4 regions of the Streptomyces sp. NBC_01257 genome follow, and region 2 is predicted to be linked to each of the others. Evidence: riboswitches for the same ligand, from Rfam matches in the RefSeq annotation. Region 2 holds a riboswitch; each other region holds the start of a gene.
The links. Region 2 has a riboswitch for cyclic di-AMP ahead of OG408_RS04835 (transglycosylase SLT domain-containing protein). Riboswitches for the same ligand answer to the same signal wherever they lie in the genome.
Positions count from the first base shown of each region.

Region 1 (2,193 bases), 190 kb from region 2:
CGCCGAGGGCGCCAAGGCCTACGGACTGGTCGACCACATCGTGCAGAACCGCGACCTTTCGCTGCCGCCCCACCCCGCGCGGTGAAGTGCCGATGCAGCCACCGGAGTTCCCGCCGCTGCCCGCCCTGACCCGTGCCGAGGGCGAGTTCATCGACCGCTACCTGCAAGTCCTCGACCAGGTGGGCCGGATCAATCCGTCCCACGGCGGCGACACGTACGGCGCCCTGCGCGCCGCCCAGGCGCTCGCCTCGTACGCGGCCGCGCTGCGGGACGCCCTCGCGTTGATGCACGAGCGGGGCGAAGCCCAGATCCACGCAGCCACGTTGACCCGGGCGTTGCGCCTGCTGGACGGCGAGCGGCGCGCCGGACGCGTCACCGTGCCGCCCGACCCGCCGAGTTGATCAACTCCCCGGCGTCGACACGCCCGGCTGGCGGATCAGATTTTCTCGCTCGTTCGGCGTAGGCGTTACTTCGCACGAGGGACAACTCGATTTGCGTTTTCAAGGTGGACAGTGGGTGAAATCTCCCGTTCCGTCGCTGGTACGGCACCGGCCGACGGACTCGGGCGATCCACCTGAACTTCACCTGTCCACCCGAACGGGCCAGTCGTGATGAGCCTCACATATCGCCGTTTCACCTCGGAAATCCGGCACCCGGTGAGTCAAGATCCCTGGGACGACAAGCCCCCGCCACCGCGGCGGGGCGGTCCGGGCGGACGCCGAGTCCTGCCGCCGCCCGGATGCCTGGTCGACAGGAGTGGATCGGCAGGAGTGGAGGACCCGAGCACAACGGGCCGACCGGACTTCCGGTCGTCCCTCGGGGTGAAGCCGCATCCGCGGCCGGGCGACTTCGCCAGCCCGAACCCGACAGGTCATCCTTCACAGGCGGCTGACGAAGGGTTGCGCATGACTGCGCAGGTTCATGTCCCGTCTCTGCTCGCCCGGGCCACCACGGCTTCGGTGATGACACTCGCCGCCGTCGGCGGCACGCTGTTCGTTCCCGGCGTCGTGACCGACGCCCAGGCCGCGACCCATTCGATGAAGGCGCTCAACATCGCCGCGTCGAAGAAGGGGGCGCCCTACCGGTGGGGGGCCACCGGCCCCAGCCGCTTCGACTGTTCCGGCCTGACGCTCTATTCGTTCAAGAAGGTGGGCAAGAAGCTCCCTCGCACGGCCCAGCAGCAGTACAACAAGACCCGCCACATCTCGTCCGCCAAGCGGCAACGCGGCGATCTGGTCTTCTTCCACTCCGGCCGCAGCATCTACCACGTCGGCATCTACGCGGGCAGCGGCAAGATCTGGCACTCGCCCAAGACCGGGGCCGTGGTCCGCCTGGAGAAGATCTGGACGAAGAGCGTCTACTACGGGCGGGTCCGCTGAGGCCCCTGCTCCGTCCCGGCCCCCGGTCCCGCCCGCGCGTCAGCGCAGCAGCGGACCGGTCACCAGGACCAGCCCCAGTGCGGTGAGTGCCGCGCCGCTGCCGCCCTCGATCGCCCGGGCGGTACGCGGCCGGCGCAGCCACCGCCCCAGGCGGTCCACCAGGAGCGCCACGGCCGGGAACCAGATCAGCGCCAGCACCACGACGATCGCGGCCAGCAGCAGCGTCCTGGGCAGGGGCGCGGCCCCGTCCGGCACGAACTGCGGCAGCAGGCTCAGGAAGAGCACGGGCGCCTTGGGGTTCAGTGCGTTGGTGAGGAAGCCCTGGCGCAGTGCCTGCCCGGTTCCCTTCGTGGCCCGCGCACCGGTCTCCTCGTCCGGCCCGCTGCCCGGTTCCGGCCGGCGCCGGGCCGCGAGCAGGGCCCCGATGCCCAGGTAGAGCACGTACGCGCCGCCGAGGAGCTGGACCGTCCGGAACAGCACGGGTACCGCCACCAGCACGGCGGCCAGCCCGGCGACGGCGAGCGCGGTGTGGACGAGGAGGCCGCCGGCGACCCCGAGAGCCGTCGCCACTCCCGCCGACCGCGAGGCGAGGGCGTTGCGTACGACGACGGTGAAGTCCGCGCCGGGCAGCGCGACCATGCCGGCGGCGACGCCGACGAAGGCGGTCAGTTGTGCGTCCATGGCTCCACACTGGACCCCGGAAGCCTTTAGCGTGTACTTGCAATCTTCTGGGTCTGCCAAAAGGAACGCTTAATGTACGACCCGACACGGCTCGCGGCGCTGGTGGCGGTCGCGGAGGCCGGTTCGATCACGC
Region 1 is NZ_CP108472.1:1,289,049-1,291,241, forward strand. It holds gene OG408_RS05550 (ATP-dependent Clp protease proteolytic subunit) at 1-85, shown strand, start outside; gene OG408_RS05555 (hypothetical protein) at 93-401, shown strand; cyclic di-AMP (ydaO/yuaA leader) riboswitch at 731-902, shown strand; gene OG408_RS05560 (C40 family peptidase) at 906-1,379, shown strand; gene OG408_RS05565 (LysE family translocator) at 1,419-2,060, opposite strand; gene OG408_RS05570 (LysR family transcriptional regulator) at 2,133-2,193, shown strand, end outside.
Region 1: linked by a shared signal. The riboswitch ahead of OG408_RS05560 (C40 family peptidase) and the one ahead of OG408_RS04835 (transglycosylase SLT domain-containing protein) in region 2 are both predicted to bind cyclic di-AMP.

Region 2 (2,193 bases):
GAGACCGGTGAACACCGCAGTACTCCGGCGACGTTGACCGCGATGTCCAGGGGGCCGAGTGTGTCCTCGGTCCGGGTGACGAGTGCCTCGACCGCTGCCGCGTCCGTGACGTCGAGCGTGTCGGCCGTGACCCGGTCGCCGTACGTCCGGGCGAGTGCGGTGACGCCCTCGGGGGCGGCATCCGTGGCCAGGACGCGGGCACCGGCCCCGACGAGGGCATGAACCACCGCTTCACCGATCCCCCGGCCGGCCCCCGTCACGAGGGCGAGCCGGCCGGTGAGTTCCGGTACGGGGCTCACCGGGCCGTCGCCTTCCGGACGCCGGCCGGACAGGACGTCACCGAGGACCGGACGGGACCGGGGGAGGGGGAGGTCGAATTCGGCGGCATGGCCTGGAATCTCCGTTCACGTTCGGCTGATGGGCTGGTCCGGGCGGGCGCTCCGCGCACCGGATGGCTGCGGAGCACGGGAGTTGACGCTGTTTCAGGGCAGGGGCAGCCGCGAGGCCACCCCAACCCGTCCGGGCTTACTTAGGTTAGGCTAACCATACGTGGATCGGGCAAGGGGGACGGCCCGGAATCGAACTCCACTCCGCCGGACTCCGGCCCGTTTCGGGGCGCTCGGGTGAGGCGCCGCGGCGTGCCTGCCGAGGTGCCGGAGGTGAGCCCACGCGATGCCAGATGTCCTAATTGCTGCTATTTGAGCTAATAGTCAACTATGCGACTCCGAGCCACTTTTCGACGGGTCATGGATTCTGAATCCCGAGCAAATCGCCCCTTTCGGGCGCAGTGGTCAGCATCACGTTTCCGGCCGTGGACGTGGAAGCGGAAGCTTCGGTTCCCTGTCGCGCCAAGAAAGTTGACTTCTCCGGATGCGGCTGAAGATGAGCATTTCCTTTGATTGATCTTGCAAATCAATTGTGATCAGCAATTCGGGACTTGTTACGCCCGGCGTTTCTCGCTTACGGTCACCGTCAATCAATCCGGATGGAACGCCGAATCCTGCCGCCGTCCGGGAACCCGACCCACTCACGTACGGCAGGAGCGGGGGACCCAGGTTTGCCGCCGGTCCGGTATCCGGAGCGGCTAGGGGTGAAGTCGCCATGTGCGGCCGGACATCTCCAGTCCGAACCCGACAGCTCACCTCGCAGGCGGCGGAGAGGAAAAGCGCCATGCCCATCAAGGCCAAGCACCGTCGTTCCAAGTCCAGCTCCCTGACCCGCGGTTTCATCGCCGTGAGCACGGGCGGAGTCGTCCTCGCGCTCCCCATGATCGTCGCCGGATCGGCTTCCGCCGCACCGTCGCAGTCGGTCACCGTGGAAAAGGCCGCAGCCCCGACTTCCGTCGCTGCCAAGGAAATTGCGGTCCGCAAGACCGAGACCACCACCTATTCCGTGGTCTCCGGCGACTCGCTTTACAAGATCGCCCAGGGGCATTCCCTCAGCGGCGGCTGGGAGCGTCTGTACAAGGACAACCGGAGCGCGGTCGGCGGCAATCCCGACCTGATTCTTCCGGGCCTGAAGCTGACCATCGGCGCCAAGTCCGCGGCCACCGCGCCCAAGGCCGCGACCGAGACCGAATTCAAGACGGAGAAGAAGGCCGACAGCGCCTCCGACGCCTCGGCCGGCCGCGCCGCGACCGCCGACCGCGCCGACCGCTCCGAGCGGACGACGGCGACCCCCGTCGCCGAGAAGACCGCCGCGACCACCCCCGCGCAGAGCGCGACGGCGTACACCGACGACCTCGACGGCTGGATCAAGGAGTCCCTCGCCGTCATGGCCGAGCACGGCATCCCCGGCAGCTACGACGGCATCTACCGCAACGTCATCCGTGAGTCCTCGGGCAACCCGCAGATCGTGAACAACTGGGACTCGAACGCCGCGGCCGGTACGCCGTCCAAGGGCCTCCTCCAGGTCATCCAGCCCACGTTCGACGCGTACCACGTGGCGGGCACCTCGCTCGACATCCTGGACCCGGTCGCCAACATCACGGCCGCGTGCAACTACGCCGCCGCCACGTACGGCTCGATCGACAACGTCTTCGGCGCCTACTGATCCACCGCGGATCCGCCCCCGGGCGGAGCCGTGAGCAGGGGTGGAAGGGAGCGTAACCGCTCCCTTCCACCCCTTTTGCCGTGCGGTACAACCCTTGTGCGCCAGGGGCGGTCCAACAGGGCGCCAGGAGGGAAACGGGCT
Region 2 is NZ_CP108472.1:1,098,145-1,100,337, reverse strand. It holds gene OG408_RS04840 (2,3-dihydro-2,3-dihydroxybenzoate dehydrogenase) at 1-299, opposite strand, end outside; cyclic di-AMP (ydaO/yuaA leader) riboswitch at 982-1,167, shown strand; gene OG408_RS04835 (transglycosylase SLT domain-containing protein) at 1,171-2,052, shown strand.

Region 3 (2,193 bases), 3.7 Mb from region 2:
CGGACCGGCATCGCCGCACTGCTGGCCGTCGCCGGGGTGCGTCTCTACGACGGCCATGTGATCCGGGTCGTGCCCTCCATCGAGATGCTCACCGTCCTCACCGTCTCCGTCCTCGCCGTGGTGATCAACGGCGTCGTGCGGCGCAGTAACGAGCAGCTGGCCTCGGCCCGCGTCATCGCGGAGACCGCGATGCGGGCGGTGCTGCCGACGCCGGCCGAGCGGATCGGCGGACTGCACGTGGCCGCGCGGTACGAGGCGGCCCAGGCGGACGAGTTCGTCGGCGGCGACCTCTTCTCGGTCACGGACACCCCGCACGGGGTGCGGCTGGTGGTCGGGGACGTGCGCGGCAAGGGGCTGGACGCCGTGGAGGCGGTGGCGGTGATCATCGGGGCGTTCCGGGAGGCGGCCGAGCAGGAGGAGACGCTGGAGGGCGTGGCGGAGCGGCTGGAGCGTGCGCTGGCGCGCGAGTCGAGCCGGCGCGGCGGTCTCGACGCGGTCGAGGGGTTCATCACCGCGGCGCTCGCGGAGATCCCGCCGGGTTCGGCCCGGGTGCGGATCGTCAACCGCGGCCACCCCGAGCCGCTGCTGCTGCACACGGACGGGGCGCTGGACGTGCTCGGCCCGTCCGTGCCCGCGCTGCCGCTGGGCATGGACCTGGGGGTGTGGCCGGACCGGGCGGACGAGTGGGAGCTGCCCGCCGGGTCGACGCTCCTCTTCTACACGGACGGCCTCTCCGAGGCCCGTAACACCGAAGGGGTCTTCTACGACCCCGCCGAGCGGTTGCGCGGACGGATCTTCCCGGGGCCCGAGGAACTGCTGTCCGCGCTGACCGACGACGTCCGGCTGCACACGGGTGGCGAGTCGACGGACGACATGGCCCTGCTCGCGGTCCTGCGGCCCGCCGAGGGCCAGCCGGACCGGCGGACGACCGTGAAGATCGTCGGTCTGGGCGACGGCTCCGGCTGAGCGGGTGGCCGCCGGTGCCGGCGGCGGGGGACGGTACGGGAGGGCTCCGGCCGCGGATACCACTGTCCGTAACTGAAAGACAGCCCTCCGCATAACGTTTGACGCAACGTCAGAAAGACGGTATCGCCCGAGAGGCGATCAACTCGCCCGATTCCACCCGGTTGTGTCCCGTAAAGTCCAGGCCAAAGACGTGAACGATCAGTGGGAACGGCTTGGAATCGGACCCGGGTGTCTATTAACGTTCGATAACGCAGCGCGGTTGTCCCTGCCGCCGTCAGTGGCGGCACCGTGCGCGAGCGCCGAATTCCGCAAGGGAACCGGGGAACCACCTACATGGGGTGAATCGGGCATCTCTGTCTCGTTTTCGAGGCGGAGGTACTCGTAGGAGACCTTCCTGCTCCGAACCCGTCAGCTAACCCGGTAGGCGAGAAGGAAGGAAAGGAGTGCGCCCCCGTGGCGTCCAACAAGCCTGCCCCAGAATCTCCCTCCCGGTTCGGGTCCGAGTACGGCAATGACTTCGCGACCGGATCCGCTACCGCTTTCGGTACGGAGTACGGGGCCGACTACGCGACCGACTACGGGACCGATCGGGGCAGCGACTTCACCAACGACTTCCGCGCCGACGGCGTCCGCGTCGATGCCTTCCGCGCCGACGAGGCCGGGGCCGACCGGGCCTGGGAGGAATGGAATCCCACCGAGGAGTCCGTCCGTCCCGTGCGCGGCAAGCACCGCGTCGCCAAGCAGCGCAATGGTCTGGCCCGCAGCTCCACCGTCCTCGGCGTCGGCGTCATAGCGGCCGTCGGTGCGGGTGGCATGGCCACCGCCCAGAGCAAGCCGCCGGTCTCCATCTCCCTACCCGATGCCATCTCGGACAATCTCCCCGACGCCAAGTCCCTTCCTGGCGTGGGCGCACTGTTCGCGGGCGGGACCGAGTCCGCGGCGGACAAGGCCGACGCCGCGATCGCCGCCGCCCCGCTGACGTCCGCCGGCATCACCACCGCCGAGGCCGAGCAGGGCACCACCGACGCGGGCGAGGCGCTCCGCGCCCGCATCCTCCAGCAGGCCGAGCAGCAGCAGGACTCCGCCGACGCCGAGGTCAAGGCGGCCGAGGAGAAGGCCGCGGCGGAGAAGGCGGCCGCCGAGGCGAAGAAGCAGCAGGACGCCGCCGAGGCCAAGATCGCCGCCGAGAAGAAGAAGGCGGCCGAGGAGGCGAAGAAGAAGGCGGAG
Region 3 is NZ_CP108472.1:4,836,508-4,838,700, forward strand. It holds gene OG408_RS20855 (PP2C family protein-serine/threonine phosphatase) at 1-966, shown strand, start outside; cyclic di-AMP (ydaO/yuaA leader) riboswitch at 1,254-1,408, shown strand; gene OG408_RS20860 (M23 family metallopeptidase) at 1,420-2,193, shown strand, end outside.
Region 3: linked by a shared signal. The riboswitch ahead of OG408_RS20860 (M23 family metallopeptidase) and the one ahead of OG408_RS04835 (transglycosylase SLT domain-containing protein) in region 2 are both predicted to bind cyclic di-AMP.

Region 4 (2,193 bases), 6.9 Mb from region 2:
GCGCGGCACCTGCTCCTCGACTATCTGGTCGAGGAGGCGTCCTCGTACGGCGAGATTGGCGTATCGGAAATTCCCGTGCGCGGGGCCCGTGGCGCCCGTCGCGCCGGTGCCCGGGAGCTGGTCCGCGAGGAGTACCGCGAACCGGTCGGCCCAGCCGACGAACGTTCCGTCCGGGCCGGGGTCGCCGACTCCCTCGGTGAAGCTGTCGCCAATCGCCGCGTACGACCCGATGGCGCCCTGTCTGTTGTTGACGCCCTGCTGGATGTTGTTCGAATCGTCTGCCACAAGGGCTTATCCTGCACCGCCGAATGTGACCTACGCGACCGTAATAAGGGGTTGACGGGTGGTGAGATAGACCACCCGGTCAGTTTTTGGTAAAGGGGGAATAAGCAGAGGGACGGTGCGCCGCCGCACACCGTCCCTCTATGCATTGCTCAGGCCCGGATCACCGGACCGGTGTTGCTGGATCAGACGTTGATCCCGTGCGACGCCAGGTAGGCGATCGGGTCGATGTCCGAGCCGTACGCCGGGCCCGTGCGGACCTCGAAGTGGAGGTGCGGGCCGGTGGCGTTGCCGGTGGCGCCGGAGAGGCCGACCTGCTGGCCCGCGGTCACGGTCTGGCCCGCCGAGACGGAGAGCGAGGACATGTGGCCGTACTGCGAGTAGTGGCCGTCGGCGTGCTTGATGACGACCTCGTTGCCGTACGCGCCGCCCCAGCCGGCGGTGACGACGGTGCCGGAGGTGATGGCCTTCACGCTCGTGCCGGTGGCGACGGGGAAGTCGATGCCGGTGTGGCTGCCGCTGGACCAGCTGGCGCCGGAGGCACGGTAGGCGGTGGTGTGGTTGCCCGGGACCGGGTGGACGTAGCCGGAGCTGTCGCTCTGGGTCGCCGGGGCCGAGGTCTCCTTGGAGGAGGAGGCGTCGGAGGAGGACGAGTTGGAGACCGTGGAGGCCTTCGTCTCGGTCTTCGCCGGGGCCTTGGAGGGGGCCTTCGACGGGGTGGTGGCGCCGGTGGAGGTCTGCGCCGCGGACTTGCCGCCGAGCGTCAGCTTCATGCCCGGGAAGATCAGGCTCGGGTCGTCGCCGACGACCTTGCGGTTGTCCTGGTACAGCTTCTCCCAGCCGCCCTTGAGCTTGTGCTGGGCGGCGATCTTCGAGAGGTAGTCGCCGGAGACCACGGAGTACGTCCTGGAGCCGGCCTGCTCCTTCGCCACCGGCTTGGCCGGGGTGGCGTGCGTGGCGGCGGCCGACTTCGAGGTCGCGGGAGCGGCCTGCTCCGCGGCGTTGGCACCGGTGGCGCCGAGCAGCGGAAGCGCGATGACGGCTCCGCCGGCACTCGCGACGACGACGCCACGGGCGATGGTGCTGGACTTGGGACGGCGGTGCTTACCCGATATGGGCATGAAGGTTTTCCTCTCCGGCGCCTGCGAGGTGAGCTGTCGGGTTCGGACTGGAGATGTCCGGTCGCGACTGGCGCGACTTCACCCCGAGCCGGCCGGATTACCCGGTCGGCGGCTTACCTGGTTCCCCCGCTCCTGCCACGCGGTGAGTGGGTGCGAATTCCGGACGGCGGCAGGATTAGGCGGTCCGTCCGGATTGACAGCGAACGTAAGCGAGCCGGGACGGCGGAAACAAGCCACGGGTTCCTCATCGGATTCCGGGCCGGAAATTCGGTGCGGAATTCCGGTCACACTCCGTGGATTACGGATCTTGGCTTTCCGCGCGGTGCACGGACTACCCCACCGCGGCATCACCACACACCGTCACGGATATGATCCCGCTCACGAGAGGGTCATCATCTCCCGCATAAGCGGGGCATGTTCGACTAAATGCCTCAATACGGACATGTCATGCCCACCGCCCTCCCCCGATCGGGACATCCACCCGGGACCGACCCCCGCGCGAGGGGTCGGAGCAGGCGCGAAACGGGGGCGTGACCGAGATGATTGTCCGAGGAATCAATGTCGTATCGTCACGAGAGTGGACCCGTCGGCGACACGCGCCGGTGGCAGAGCCTCCAGGAGTGACCGTGACGCAGCAGCTGCCGCAGACCCCGTCGACGGAGCCCGAGCTGGCGGGTGTCCGCAATTTCCGTGACGTGGGCGGGCTGCCCACCTCGGACGGCCGCCGGGTGCGGTTCGGGCGGCTCTACCGCAGTGGCCACCTGGCGCACGCCACGGCCGAGGACGCCGC
Region 4 is NZ_CP108472.1:8,000,313-8,002,505, reverse strand. It holds gene OG408_RS34945 (SGNH/GDSL hydrolase family protein) at 1-285, opposite strand, end outside; gene OG408_RS34940 (M23 family metallopeptidase) at 468-1,403, opposite strand; cyclic di-AMP (ydaO/yuaA leader) riboswitch at 1,407-1,566, opposite strand; gene OG408_RS34935 (tyrosine-protein phosphatase) at 2,030-2,193, shown strand, end outside.
Region 4: linked by a shared signal. The riboswitch ahead of OG408_RS34940 (M23 family metallopeptidase) and the one ahead of OG408_RS04835 (transglycosylase SLT domain-containing protein) in region 2 are both predicted to bind cyclic di-AMP.